DNA from 3 places in the Thalassotalea insulae genome. Region 2 is predicted to be linked to each of the others. Evidence: riboswitches for the same ligand, from Rfam matches in the RefSeq annotation. Region 2 holds a riboswitch; each other region holds the start of a gene.

Region 1 (4,262 bases), 2.0 Mb from region 2:
TTTAAACGCCTTGGCTGATTATAGGTAAAAAGATCAAAGCTGTCGTTGCTTTTTTTAGTAATATAGCGCAATCAAAGAGAATTCTTAGGTTTAGATCAAATGACGACTAAATTTATTATTAAATGCAACGAGTTAATTGATTCAAATATTATATTAACGTGCAATCAGAACTGGTCGCAAGAAGATATTGCGCTAATCGTAGAGCAATTTTTTCATCAGTATCCACAATGTCAGTGGGTTGAATCTTTAGAAGGAGCCGATCGGGTGGTAGCCCGCTTACTATGGCAGCAAAATCATTTTCAATTAAATTTTGAATGCTACTCTGAGTCAATCTGGCTTGATAGTGAAGATGAGATGGCTCAAATGAATATAGAGTCTTTTTATGCAGTGTTAAAAGGGGCATGATATGGAAAAAATATTAGTCAGTGCCTGTTTGTTAGGGCAAAGCGTCCGTTATGATGGCGGCCATCAGCTGTTACTAAATCAACAGCTCATTCGCTGGCAGCAACAAGGACGTGTAGTGGCTGTTTGCCCTGAAGTTGCCGGCGGCTTATCTGTGCCTAGAGCACCAGCTGAAATTAGCCAGCTAGATCACAGGGTTTATGATAATACCGGCATTGATGTCACTGATGCTTTTAATCAAGGGGCGCAGTCTGCTTTGGCACTTTGCCAGCGACATAAAATTCGTTACGCTTTATTAAAAGAATCCAGTCCATCTTGTGGCAGTCAGTTAATATATGACGGTCATTTTCAGGGAGAAAAAATTGTTGGGCAAGGGCTGACGGCAGCATTGCTACGTCAGAACGGTATTACAGTCTACTCTGAGCAAAGCCTTAATGAACTTATTGTGCAAGTCGAGGCACTCGATCAAGATAATTAGTGAAGCCGAGCTGGGGTTAATTAGCTACTGTGAGCCTATTATGACCACCGCGCTGCAAATCCATTACTAAAGTGCGGGTATAATTAAGAATTGTCTGAACATTTTGGGACAGTTTAAAGTCGTTAACCCCGGTTGAAATCGTCATTTGTGGTAAATGCATTCCTGATTTGCTGCTAACAAAACGAAGTTTTTCTACACCCTGGCGGATTTTTTCTGCGATTTCGCCGGCTGTAGAACGTTCAATTTCTGGCAAGAGTATTAAAAATTCATCGTGGCCAGCACGCACTGGGAGCCCACTGTCACCGACGTAGCTGCTAACTTTATTCGCTACTTTTGCCAATAATACATCGCTGATCAAGGCTCCGTATTTCTGAGTTATTTGTTGCATTTGATCGACACTAATCACAATCGCAGCCACTTGCTTATTTGGATTCTCTTTGCTCCAGCTTTCCAAGTGCTTATTAAGTGCCTTACGGTTGTATAAGCCAGTTAATGGATCCAGATAAATTTCCTTTTTAACTTCTGCTAACTCTTTTTTCAGTGATTGCGATTGTTGCTTAGAAATTTTTAATTGCTGCGCCAGCTGTTGTTGCTTTTGCTTAAATGACAGCGACGCCTTTTCAATTTGTTGGATAGCGTATGCGATTTGTTGGGCGTTTTGGGATTTTAATCCTGTGATGTTGTCATCAATTCTTTTGATTAAGTTGCTAGTAAAGTTAACCGAACTTTCACTATTTTGCTGGACGCCACTAATAAGGTCATCAATTTCTGTGATTATCTCGTCACGAAATTTACCTTGTCCGAGAATATAAAGTTGATATAGCTCTTCAATAAAAAAATTATCCAGCTTTTTGCCTAAGGAAAAATGCTGTTTTATTTGCGCAATGAGCGCTGTATTTTTGCCGCTGACATATTCATAACTGACGGCATAATTTATCGGCGAAGCAGGGAGGTGCCAAAGTTGCAATTGCTTTATAGCAAGCGCAAGTTTGTTATCTGCTTGTTCCATGGAATCATGATACTTCACTACTTCCAAACCTCTAATTAGCGCGGCGACGTCTTATTATTATTATTATGGCATCTATTCTCTAGCAATTTTGTCAAAAGTGCTAGAGTAAATATGGAATTAGTATTAATAAAATGTAAATAAAGTGGCTGGTAAGATTGATTCTGCCTAAATTTGTTGATAATGCGCTATTGTGTCGCAGTAGACATGATGTTTTATTAAACTCATGAGAGGGACAAGGGAGGCACGCAAAGTAGGTCAGGAATAGTAAGTTAGCGACTGCAAAATATAGACAAGCCCCCACTATATCTAAATTCGGTAGTTCCGCTATCTTAGGTTTCCCCTTAGACCGGTAACTTTGCGTCTCTAGCTTTCACTAGATTTGCCCTTATCGAGCTTTAGCAGCTCAGTGACCATTATAAGCTATGAAGACAGCTTGTAAACCTTTATGATAAATTATCGTGTCATGTCGTCGCCACTATCGACAGTTTATTTATAATGTTATGAATATTAAGGAAAATATAGATTAATGAAATCTAGCTTATTTGTGCTGTTAGTGCTGTTTTCTGGTTTTTTTACAACTTTTGTTGATGCCAATGAAGCAAAACTGTCGGAACTGCAAGACAATATTATTCAGGTTGATACCTTGTTTTTGACCGATCCTGAATCCTTGCCTTATCAAACAGTGATTGAATTATCGCAAAAAGTGATTCGCAATCGAGAGCTCTATAACGCTAATACCATAGGTAAAATGTTTAGTTTATTAGCTGATGCAGCCGTTAATAAAGGGGATTTGGCGAAAGCATTACAATTTTCTTTAGATGGCGAAGCGTTGATTGGTCTAGAGGCTAAGCTACATTTATCATTAACACTGAAAGTGGCCGCTGGTTATTACTATAAAGGTAAATATCACCAAGCGAAGGAAATTGCCGATCAGGCGGTTGTATTGGCAAAACAAATTAACACTCCTATTTTGTTGATTAAGGCTTTGGGATATCGGGCTATGGCGAATGCGGTTATTGCGGAGCATCAACTGGCATTAATCGATTTACAGCAAATTCAGCAATTGCTCGCAAATTATGAGCAATTTAATGATCATATTCATTTACTGGCGGTGATTGCTAATGCGCATTTTTATTTAGGTTCATATCAAACGGCGCTAAAACTATATAATAAGGTACTGAAAATCAGGTTTGATCAGAATAAACAATTTAATATTGACCAGACCTATTACAATATTGCTCGTTGTTATCTTAAATTAGATCAGTTAGATGATGCCTTTCATGCCTTTAATGGTGCAAAACAATATGCTGAGAAAAAAAATGCGCCGATCAGAATTGCATACGCAGAGCTTGGCTTGGGGCAAGTGTTATTAAAGCAAGCAAAGTATGATCAGGCATCTGAGCATTTGATGGTGGCGAATGAACTTTTTCATGGGCAAAACATCCCTCAGCCGTATTTAACAACTTTACTTAACTTGGCTCAGGTAGCCAAAGTTAAGGGAAACTACGCACAATCCTATCAATATATCACTCAGGCTGAAATGTTGGTTAACAGTACGGAATTGACTCAAGAACAAATTGCCTTCTATCAATACTTGGCGCAAATGTATCAGGAGCAGGGGTTATATCAACAAGCTTATCAGGCGCAAACTAGGTATATTGAGCGTTATAAACATTTTAATCATGTCCATCAGCACCTGCCAAGCGAGTTGGATCCTAATAATATTGCCAGCGAAAAAAATCGCGAATTGTCACTAAATATGGCGGCAGAAACTGAACTGAAAAATCAGTTTGCTGAAAAATTTAACCAGCAATATCAGGTAATTGTCAGTCTGGCTGTCGTCATTGCGCTAATGGTGATTTTACTATTGAGCATAATACTTAAACACAGGGCAAAACGATTGAATCAGCAATATGATGAAATTGAAAAGCCGACAGATATTTTGGCAACGCCTTCGCAAACTAAGAGCTTTTATCAACATTATTATAAAATGGCGCGAAAATTTGAATACCCACTGTCAGTGGGGTATTTTTCCATCGATAATTGGCAAGAATTAAGATTTCAGTTCAATAAAAAGGTGGTCGAGGAAGTGGCACGTATTATCGCTACCTTGGTTAATGAACATAAAGGAGAATTTGATCAGGTTGGGTTAATTAATGAGGGAGAGTATTTATTTCTTGCTCCTTATCAAGCACCAGAGCAGTTAAGAAAAACCTTTGAACAATTAACAAACGCATTAAAAGTGCAGTTTTTTGCTAATTTAGGTGAGTTTTCTTTAAAAGTTGGTTACGATTGCCAATCTCCAAATGTTCAAGATATTGATCCTTACATTTTCTTATCTCGTTTGAGCGAATCAACGAGAGCTGAATATAG
Region 2 (4,262 bases):
TATCGTCTTCACCAGAATCCGCTAAAACATGGAACTCATGTGAGCCTTCACCGCCAATAGAACCGTTGTCAGCGATTACCGGACGATAATCTAAGCCTAAACGTTCAAAAATACGGCAATACGCATCAAACATGATCTGATAGGTTTTTTTCAAACATTCATCACTTAAGTGGAAAGAGTACGCGTCTTTCATTAAGAATTCTCGGCCACGCATTACACCAAAGCGTGGACGAATTTCGTCTCGAAACTTGGTTTGCACCTGAAATAGGTTTAACGGCAGCTGCTTGTAACTGCTGATTTCGTTACTTACTAACTTAGTAATTACTTCTTCGTGCGTTGGACCTAAAACAAATGGACGTTGATGGCGATCGTTTAATCTCAGTAATTCCGGGCCATAATCATCCCAGCGACCTGATTCTTCCCATAAATCAGCAGGTTGCACCATAGGCATTAAGGTTTCGATTGAACCGGCTTTTTCCATTTCTTCACGGACAATTTTTTCAACTTTACGTAGTACCTTTAGTCCCGTCGGTAGCCAAGTGTATAAGCCTGATGCAACATGACGAACGAGTCCCGCCCGTAACATTAATTGGTGGCTGATCACTTCTGCATGAGCAGGGGTTTCTTTCAACGTTGAAAGCATATATTGGCTAGTACGCATGGATGGATATTCCAAAAAATAGGGTTTATAAATTAGTGCCTTTATTCTAGCAGGGCGCAAGGGGATGAAAAAGAGAAATTGACCACAATTTGTGTTTTATTATCAGTTAATAGTCACAAATTGTGCTTATTTTTAGTAAAGAGGAAAATTTATTTAGCGGGTCATTTTCTTAACAAATACTACGACGAATAACGCGATGGTAAAACTGCCGGTAAAGGCTTCTATTGCGGCGATTGCGCGCGAGATACCAACAGGGGTAAAATCGCCGTAGCCTAAGGTGGTAAACGTGACGATCGAATAATATAAACAGGAGAGAAAGAGGGAAAAGTTCTCGGTGATGCTTTTGTTGCTATCGTAGGTGAGGACATCGCCTTGATAACTTAATCCGGTGTACGTATATAATGCAGCACATATAACAATAAGCAGTAAGGAGATACCAACAATGCGGATTGGGTCTTCACCATAACCACAGAATAAATCCACAATTTTGGAGCTAAAGCGCCGAAAACTGGCTTTAGGCATTTGCATTCGACGCATGGTGAGCTCTTTTTGAATAAGCTCGCCTGACATGGTAAATATACCTTCCATTTCAGCGTGCTTTCTTAGATCACGATAAATTTCTTCTGCTTGCTCAAACTGATCTAAAGCCAAAGCTTGTTCGCCTTCTTTGAGCAATTGTTTCGCCCGCACTTCCTGTACTAACTTTTTGCCAATGGAAAGGTGCTCGATTTTGCAACCTTTCCATTTGATCCCTAAGAGGTTGGCACCGTTAAGGTTGGCACAATTTAAGTTGGCATAACGAAGATCACTTTTCATTAAACTGGTGTGGTTAAAATTAATGTTAAAAAGGTGAGCACCGGACAAGTTAGCACGGTAAAAATCGGCGTAAGAAAAATCAAAACCTTCTTTATGGTAATGATTGACCAGATCAATATTTTTCAGATCGGTATTTTTTAAGCAAATGCCGCGAGTCATACCGCCCGAGCGTGTAAACTCTATCAATGCTTCTTTGACTTCGGGACCCGATTTATCGACACTGCTGTCATGCCAATAGCAATAATGCGAATGTTTCATCGCTTCTTCTAAACATGGGATCCCGTCCGGATCATCGTATTGGCACAGGTGATGATTTTTGTTCATACCGCCAGTATAGTCAGCAGAAAATATTTTGCCTAATTAGGTAGTTATCTAGAGCTATGTTAGTACTGAGGAGTAAAGGGGTCATTGCTGAGCTGATATACTCAGCAATGGTTGTGACTTTAAAATGAGATTTTTTTTCTTTTTCCTGATGCCGTAGTTTTTTTATTTGCTGAAGCTTTATTCGTGGATAACGGCGCTTTTTTCTTTTCTGGTTTAGCTTTAGGAGTCTCTAATGGCGTATGGCAAATGACTTCAATAAAATCACCATTAAACTCAACTACATCCTGATGATAAATTTTACGACGTTTTTGCAATGCAATTTCACCATTAACAGCAACATAGCCTTCGCTAATTACTATTTTTGCTTCGCCACCACCGTTGACTAGGTTGGCAACCTTTAACAACTTACATAGCTCAATTGGCTGATTTTCAAGTTCGACGCTAATGGTATTGTTCAATTTTTACACCTTAATTATTGCACTGTAGTTATTGTAACTTGCATGTTCAGGTGAGCACAAGATAAAGGCAGCGAGTGTGTAGAAACAAAGCAGATACAAAAAAGCAGGAATATCTATTGAACTGAACGCTTATTTCCGTAGAATGCGCGCCAGCTAGAAACGGCAAGGTGCTTGAAAGGGTACTACGCAAAACATCCGGTCTAAGGGCTTATGCCTACGATAGCGGAGTTACCTCAGCAACAAATCACTATGTTCAGGTAATCAAGCGTAATAGTACAACCGTTTCTTTAATACTAATTAGGTTGTTTATTAATAGGATTATTCATGAAAAACATTATTGCTGTTGCTACTATCATTTCTTTATCTGCTAGCTTTGCACCAAAAACTCAAGCCTCTACTATTGCGCAAAATTTATGTGAATACGTCAATGTTGATAACAAATCAAAATTACGTTCATATCTAAAAACTAACAAACTTAAAATTCGTAATGTATTTGACGGTATTCAGTGTAATGGTCAAAACTTGCTAGCATTTGCTGCGTCTCGTAATGCTACGGAAACAGGTGCTATGATAATTGGCAAGTTATCGAAAAAAGTGATTGAAACTAATTTATCTGCATTAGCTAATAGTGAATTAGCTAGCGTAGCGCAAAAGCGAGTGCAAGGTTAATTGCCTAATTAATTGCTGTTAATCTATAAATGAGAAGCGTTGTCTGTATTCAGACAGCGCTTTTTTATTGTCATTAATTGATACACAGTTAACGATAAGTACCGATAACATTTTCTACCGTCATAATGCCAAACATTACTTTGCGTATAAAAGATTCAGAGCTGCCGACTAAGTTAAAGTTTGGGTGCTGAGACCAGACTTTTTTTAATTTTTTATCTAATTCAATCGCCGCTTGCTCCGATTCGTTTCTGACCGGGTTGTTACTTTTTATACTTTCCCCGGACCTGGCTGCCGTTTCGAAAAATATCACCGCGTCATAACGGGCTAACTCTAGTTCTAAGGAGGTATTCATTTTAGTAAAAAAGTCCTGCTCACTTTCAGGCCAATACGCCAGACCGTCTAATGAACCCCTGTCACATAAAATTAAACAATCTGGATGTGCGGCTCGTTGAATATCTTCTAAGTTTTTTTGCAGGTTAAAGATCGCCACTTGCTGCGCTTTAAGTACTTCTGGTGTCATCGCACGACTGATACCACCACTAAATATCATGGTTGCAGCTTCCGGGACCGAGGCTATCTTCCCGCAAAATTCTCGCCGGATCAAATCAAGCGCGGTAGTTTTTCCGCCGCCCGGGCCACCGGTTAATACGATGCGTTTTTTTATTTTTGTGATATTCATAATGAAATAATAGGTTTGAATTCTCGTTCTAGTATCGCAGTACTTTCTTTATTATCACAGTAATTAGTAGGTTAAATTAAATTTAACCCTATGCTAAAAAAGATTTGCAATGTGGTTCATCGATAAAATTATGCTAATGAGCGCAATAGAATATTTACTCTTGCACTCATAACGCTATGTTAACAAAAACAATATGGGGAACACTATGAAAAAACAAATATTATTACTATCGACTTGTTTGTTGCTTAGTTCGTTATGCTTTGCGGCTGACTTTTCTTTTACTAAAGGGCAAAGGTCGGCAGCTGATCTTGCTTTGGATGTGCAACGAAAGGGGCCTCAAGTAATAGAATTAACAAAAGTTAGTTCAGGAATGACAGTATTAGATTTACTCGGAGGTGGAGGTTATTACAGTGAGCTGCTCGCAGAAAAAGTCGGGAATAGCGGTAAGGTTTATCTGCATAACAATCAAGCATATATGCCTTATATTGAAAAAGAATTGGCGGCACGACTAAAAGATAATCGTTTAGCTAATGTGATCCGTTATGACAGAGAAACCGATAATTTAGAGTTAGCCGATAAACAGTTTGATGCGGTATTTTTCATCCTTGGTTATCACGACTTGTACCATAAAGCCGAAGGTTGGGATATTAATAAA
Region 3 (4,262 bases), 2.0 Mb from region 2:
ACAATCGATCATCACTTAATCCCTTAACATTTTGACCATCTAAAAAGTAATCACCGTGTTCAAAGGTTTCTAATAACCCGGCGATATTTAAAAATGTAGTTTTTCCCGAGCCGGAAGGGCCGGTCACCGAAACAAATTCACCACTTTTAATATGTAAATTGACGTCTCTTAACGCATGTGTTTCTACTAAGTTAGTTCTGTATATCTTGCTGACGTTATCCATTTTTAACATGGGATTCTCCTATTTAGTCAGATAAATTTGATCACGACTGTTGAACAAATCGAGGCTTGAAATCACTATTTGATCACCCGCCTGTAAACCGGCTACAACTTCAATTTCACCTATGCTTCTCGCACCAAGGTTGACACTGGTACGAATGGCATTATCACCATTGACGACATAAGCAATACGACCACCACCGCTTTCGACAAACGGACCTCGGCGCACTTTTAAAACATTTTCTTTTGATTCAATTAAGATACGGGCACTGACACGCTGGTTTTGACGCAAGTTTGCGATACCATTTTCATTAAAACGTAAGCGTCCTTTAACTTGGCCATTATTCACCTCTGGCGATATAGCAACGATTTGTCCCATATGGTTTTCCCCGTTAAAGCTAATTTCACTGGCCAGGCCGACACCTAAATCATCAGCAAAACTTTCCGGGATATTCACTTCTACTTCAAAGACGCTAAGATCAATTACCGTGATCAGCGACTCATTCGCAGCAACATTGTCTTTTTCTCGGATACTCACGCTACCAATAATGCCGTCTGTCGGTGCAATCAAAATCAGTTCCTGAACCTGGCGTTTAAGGTCATTTACTACAAATTGTTGACGGTCGAGCTGAGACTGCTTACGTTTTAACTCAAACGCCATGCTTTCTTTTTGTAGATCAAAATTTTGTTTTGCATGGCGATGAGCGAGTAAAGCACGTTTATATTCTGCAATTTTTTCTTCGTATTCTTTTTGGCTGATCAATGAATCTTTAATGCTAATTTCCGCTCTATTTTTATTAACCTCAGCTGCCTCTAAATTCACCGCCGACATTTCTATGGTTTGCTGAGTATTTAACTGTGACGTTTTGATTTCAATTTGATGACGGCCAACTTCCAGTTCTAATTGATCTAAAGTTGCCAATTCTTGCTCATAACGGTTTCTTAATTGCGGACTATTTATTTCTGCGAGTTTTTGCCCTTGTGTTACCGTATCACCTGCTTTAATAAACAAACTAACAATGCCAGGGGCTTTTGCATAAAGTGTTGGACTATTCGCCGCAACAATTTGCCCTTGTACACCGATATCACGTTGCAAATTACCACGCTCAACTGTGGCAAATCTCAATCGCTCGGCCGCCACCGTTAAGTCAGAAGAAAACATACTGTTAAATTTGGGTGCGGCATAACCAATAACACTGATAATAACAATCAATACCAGAGCAATTTGCATGATCCGTTTTTTGTTAAAGTGTGGCTGCTCAATCTTAATATCTTGACCAGAAGTGTCTCTCAACATAGATATGTTCCTGTAAGTGAAATTGACTGTTACCGAAGTAACACTTTCGTAATAAGGTTGTTAACAGCAAAGAAAGTGCCAACACTTATACGGTTGATTTTATTGAATTTAATTTAAAATAATAAAGAGCGAACAGTGTCCTGTTCGCTCTAACTGATGACCGAACAGCTAGATTAGCCACAGGTGGAATCTGTACATTTATCCAAAAATTCGTTACATTGAGCACGCATCAGTTGAAAAAGGCAAACTAGATGAAAGTCTAGGACGCAAAGCCAGCGGTCTAAGGAAATTTGAAAAGTTTCTATGATGGCGTAGCTACCGACACTGGAGTATTGAATTGTAATACCAAGTTGCTTAATAACAGCTCAATATCCCTTGTATACCAGCAGTTTCTGCTGCCCATTTTCAGCATGCACCTTAATTAACCACTTTTTAAAGAGTAAATTATGTGTGATCAACAAAGAAAAACCTACGATGCCGATAGGCAGACTATAATTGATAATGAAAATTATATTATCGGTATAAATAACCTGTTTCTTTAACAGTCAAGAGATCAGGTTTGCTATCAACCATGGGCAAAAAACTGACTTATGCCAATTAAACAACTAAGGATAATTAACATAAGGTATATCAATGAAATCGATTATTATTGCTATTTTTTTCGCGTTAACGCTGTGTGCTTGTAACGAACCAAAAGAGATTAGTGCCGATCAAGTCGCAGTGGCATTTTTCGACGCCCTCTATAATCAAAAAGATATCAAACAAGCCACCAGTTACTGTACACCTGATTTTGCCAAGCAGCTCACTCAGTACCGCACCGCGCAAAATGCCGCTCGTCGTTTATTTAATATGTCTTTTGACTCAACAAAAATTGATGCGGCGCTCGCAGACTTTAAAGTAAGAGAAGAGTTTAATACTACCGGTAAATTAACCATTTTATTTACTGGTGATCGTCATGGTAAAACCTATAAAGAACTCAAAAGCATAAAAATGGTTAAAAAAGGTCAAACCTGGCTGGTTGATGAATTACTCAAAGATCCTATCGCTAGCTAGCGAGTAATAGATGAGTTATTGCTTAACTTGCGCTAACTCATCTATTAATCTGTTACTGCGCAATACGTACACCAACCGGCGTTTGGCAAATATCTAGCACTTGCGGCGGTTTTTTGTAGAAAAACGTATGATCGCGTTGTTTGCGCTCGGCTAACTTCTCGGCATATGTTGGATGCTCGGTATTTTTCACTTCCAGATTAAGGCGCTGCGCTACTGGCACATCCGTCATCAATTGCACTTTCACCATAGGAGTATAATCTTTTTTATCCACCTCCGTTGCACCTTCAATGACTGAGGTACGAGTGATCGACTGGACATGATTCATGCCATAAACTACTCGGCCAAATACCGTCATAATGCGGTCTAAATAGCGAGGTGCCTGACCATTAGGGATATAAAAATGGCTAGTGGCGGTATCAGGCTCATTTTCCCTTGCCATGGCGATCACGCCAGGACAATGTAACAACCAGGCCTTTTGCTCTTTCGGGCTATAACCCAAAGCAAAACCGTCTTTAAAGCCAGTTTGCGGCGCGAATAAGTCATTATTTTGTACTAAAGTGAATGACCACTTATTATCAACCGCAAAATCTCCTTCAATTTTTAACGGCGCTACTGATTTATCCTTTTCGCTGGCGTCTTCCGGCCCCCCCTGAGCGACAAAGCCATCGATCACCCGATAAAACTTTTCTCCATCATAAAAGCCTTTTTTAACCAGCGTCTTAAACTGCTTTACATGGTTTGGCGCAAACTGAGGTGCCAGTTCGATCACTACCTTGCCCTGAGGTAAAGTCATTAGTACGGTATTCTCGGGATCCAATTTACGCCATTGAGAGTCTTGCGTCTGGCTAAACGAGCTGGCAGAAGCGAACAGAACTAAGCTACAGGCAAGCGCTAACGATTTCATTTTCATAATTTTTTCCTAATTGTTGTTGCTGTTTAGTTAACCAAATCAGCTCGCTTGGCGCAATCCCTAAGCCCTGATACACTAGCGCCGGTTATCATCAAATAAGCAAACGGAGATAAAAGTGAATAAAAGCATGATCACTAACCTCTTGGCACTGGCATTTACCCTAGGCGGCTGGTATAGCGAACAGGCCATCATTTACAGTATTGGGCTATTTGCCCTGTCCGGTGCCATTACTAACTGGTTAGCGATACATATGCTATTTGAAAAAGTCCCGCTGTTATATGGCTCTGGGGTGATCCCGGCACGTTTTGAAGATTTTAAAGCCGGTATTCGCAACCTAATGATGGAACAATTCTTTACCGAGGAAAATATCGATCGCTTTCTATCTGACAGTACAGGTCACGCCAGCACCTTAGACTTGGCGCCGGTCATTGAGAAAATCGATTTATCACCAGCGTTTGACGATCTAGTCAACGTTATTGAAAACTCGTCTTTTAGCGGCATACTTGCTATGGTTGGCGGCGCGCAAGCATTACAACCTATGCGTGAACCTTTTATTGATAAAATGAAAGAAACCATGGGACGGATCTCGCAAAGTGAGCAGTTTAATACCATTTTGCGTGATCAGCTTGAACAGCCAAATGTCATGACTAGCATGAGGTTAAAAGTCAGCGATATCATCGAAAAAAGATTAAATGAATTAACCCCACAACTTGTAAAGGAAATTATCCAGGAGATGATCCGTAAACACCTAGGCTGGTTAGTGGTTTGGGGTGGTGTATTCGG

The links. Region 2 has a riboswitch for cyclic di-GMP ahead of QQK06_RS17600 (DUF3718 domain-containing protein). Riboswitches for the same ligand answer to the same signal wherever they lie in the genome.
Region 1: another riboswitch for cyclic di-GMP. It lies ahead of QQK06_RS08820 (GGDEF domain-containing protein); the one in region 2 lies ahead of QQK06_RS17600 (DUF3718 domain-containing protein).
Region 3: another riboswitch for cyclic di-GMP. It lies ahead of QQK06_RS08540 (hypothetical protein); the one in region 2 lies ahead of QQK06_RS17600 (DUF3718 domain-containing protein).

The regions. Positions count from the first base shown of each region.
Region 1 covers NZ_BSST01000001.1:1,937,833-1,942,094, reverse strand. Annotated here, with positions in the region: gene QQK06_RS08830 (DUF3630 family protein) at 100-405, shown strand; gene QQK06_RS08825 (2-thiouracil desulfurase family protein) at 407-880, shown strand; gene QQK06_RS08820 (GGDEF domain-containing protein) at 897-1,907, opposite strand; cyclic di-GMP riboswitch class I at 2,201-2,283, opposite strand; gene QQK06_RS08815 (tetratricopeptide repeat protein) at 2,416-4,262, shown strand, end outside.
Region 2 covers NZ_BSST01000001.1:3,921,749-3,926,010, forward strand. Annotated here, with positions in the region: gene QQK06_RS17585 (proline--tRNA ligase) at 1-661, opposite strand, end outside; gene QQK06_RS17590 (ion channel) at 815-1,801, opposite strand; gene QQK06_RS17595 (RNA-binding S4 domain-containing protein) at 1,921-2,259, opposite strand; cyclic di-GMP riboswitch class I at 2,411-2,495, shown strand; gene QQK06_RS17600 (DUF3718 domain-containing protein) at 2,584-2,928, shown strand; gene QQK06_RS17605 (AAA family ATPase) at 3,017-3,607, opposite strand; gene QQK06_RS17610 (methyltransferase domain-containing protein) at 3,813-4,262, shown strand, end outside.
Region 3 covers NZ_BSST01000001.1:1,878,546-1,882,807, forward strand. Annotated here, with positions in the region: gene QQK06_RS08530 (ABC transporter ATP-binding protein) at 1-232, opposite strand, end outside; gene QQK06_RS08535 (efflux RND transporter periplasmic adaptor subunit) at 242-1,516, opposite strand; cyclic di-GMP riboswitch class I at 1,748-1,839, shown strand; gene QQK06_RS08540 (hypothetical protein) at 2,150-2,569, shown strand; gene QQK06_RS08545 (peptidylprolyl isomerase) at 2,622-3,479, opposite strand; gene QQK06_RS08550 (DUF445 family protein) at 3,595-4,262, shown strand, end outside.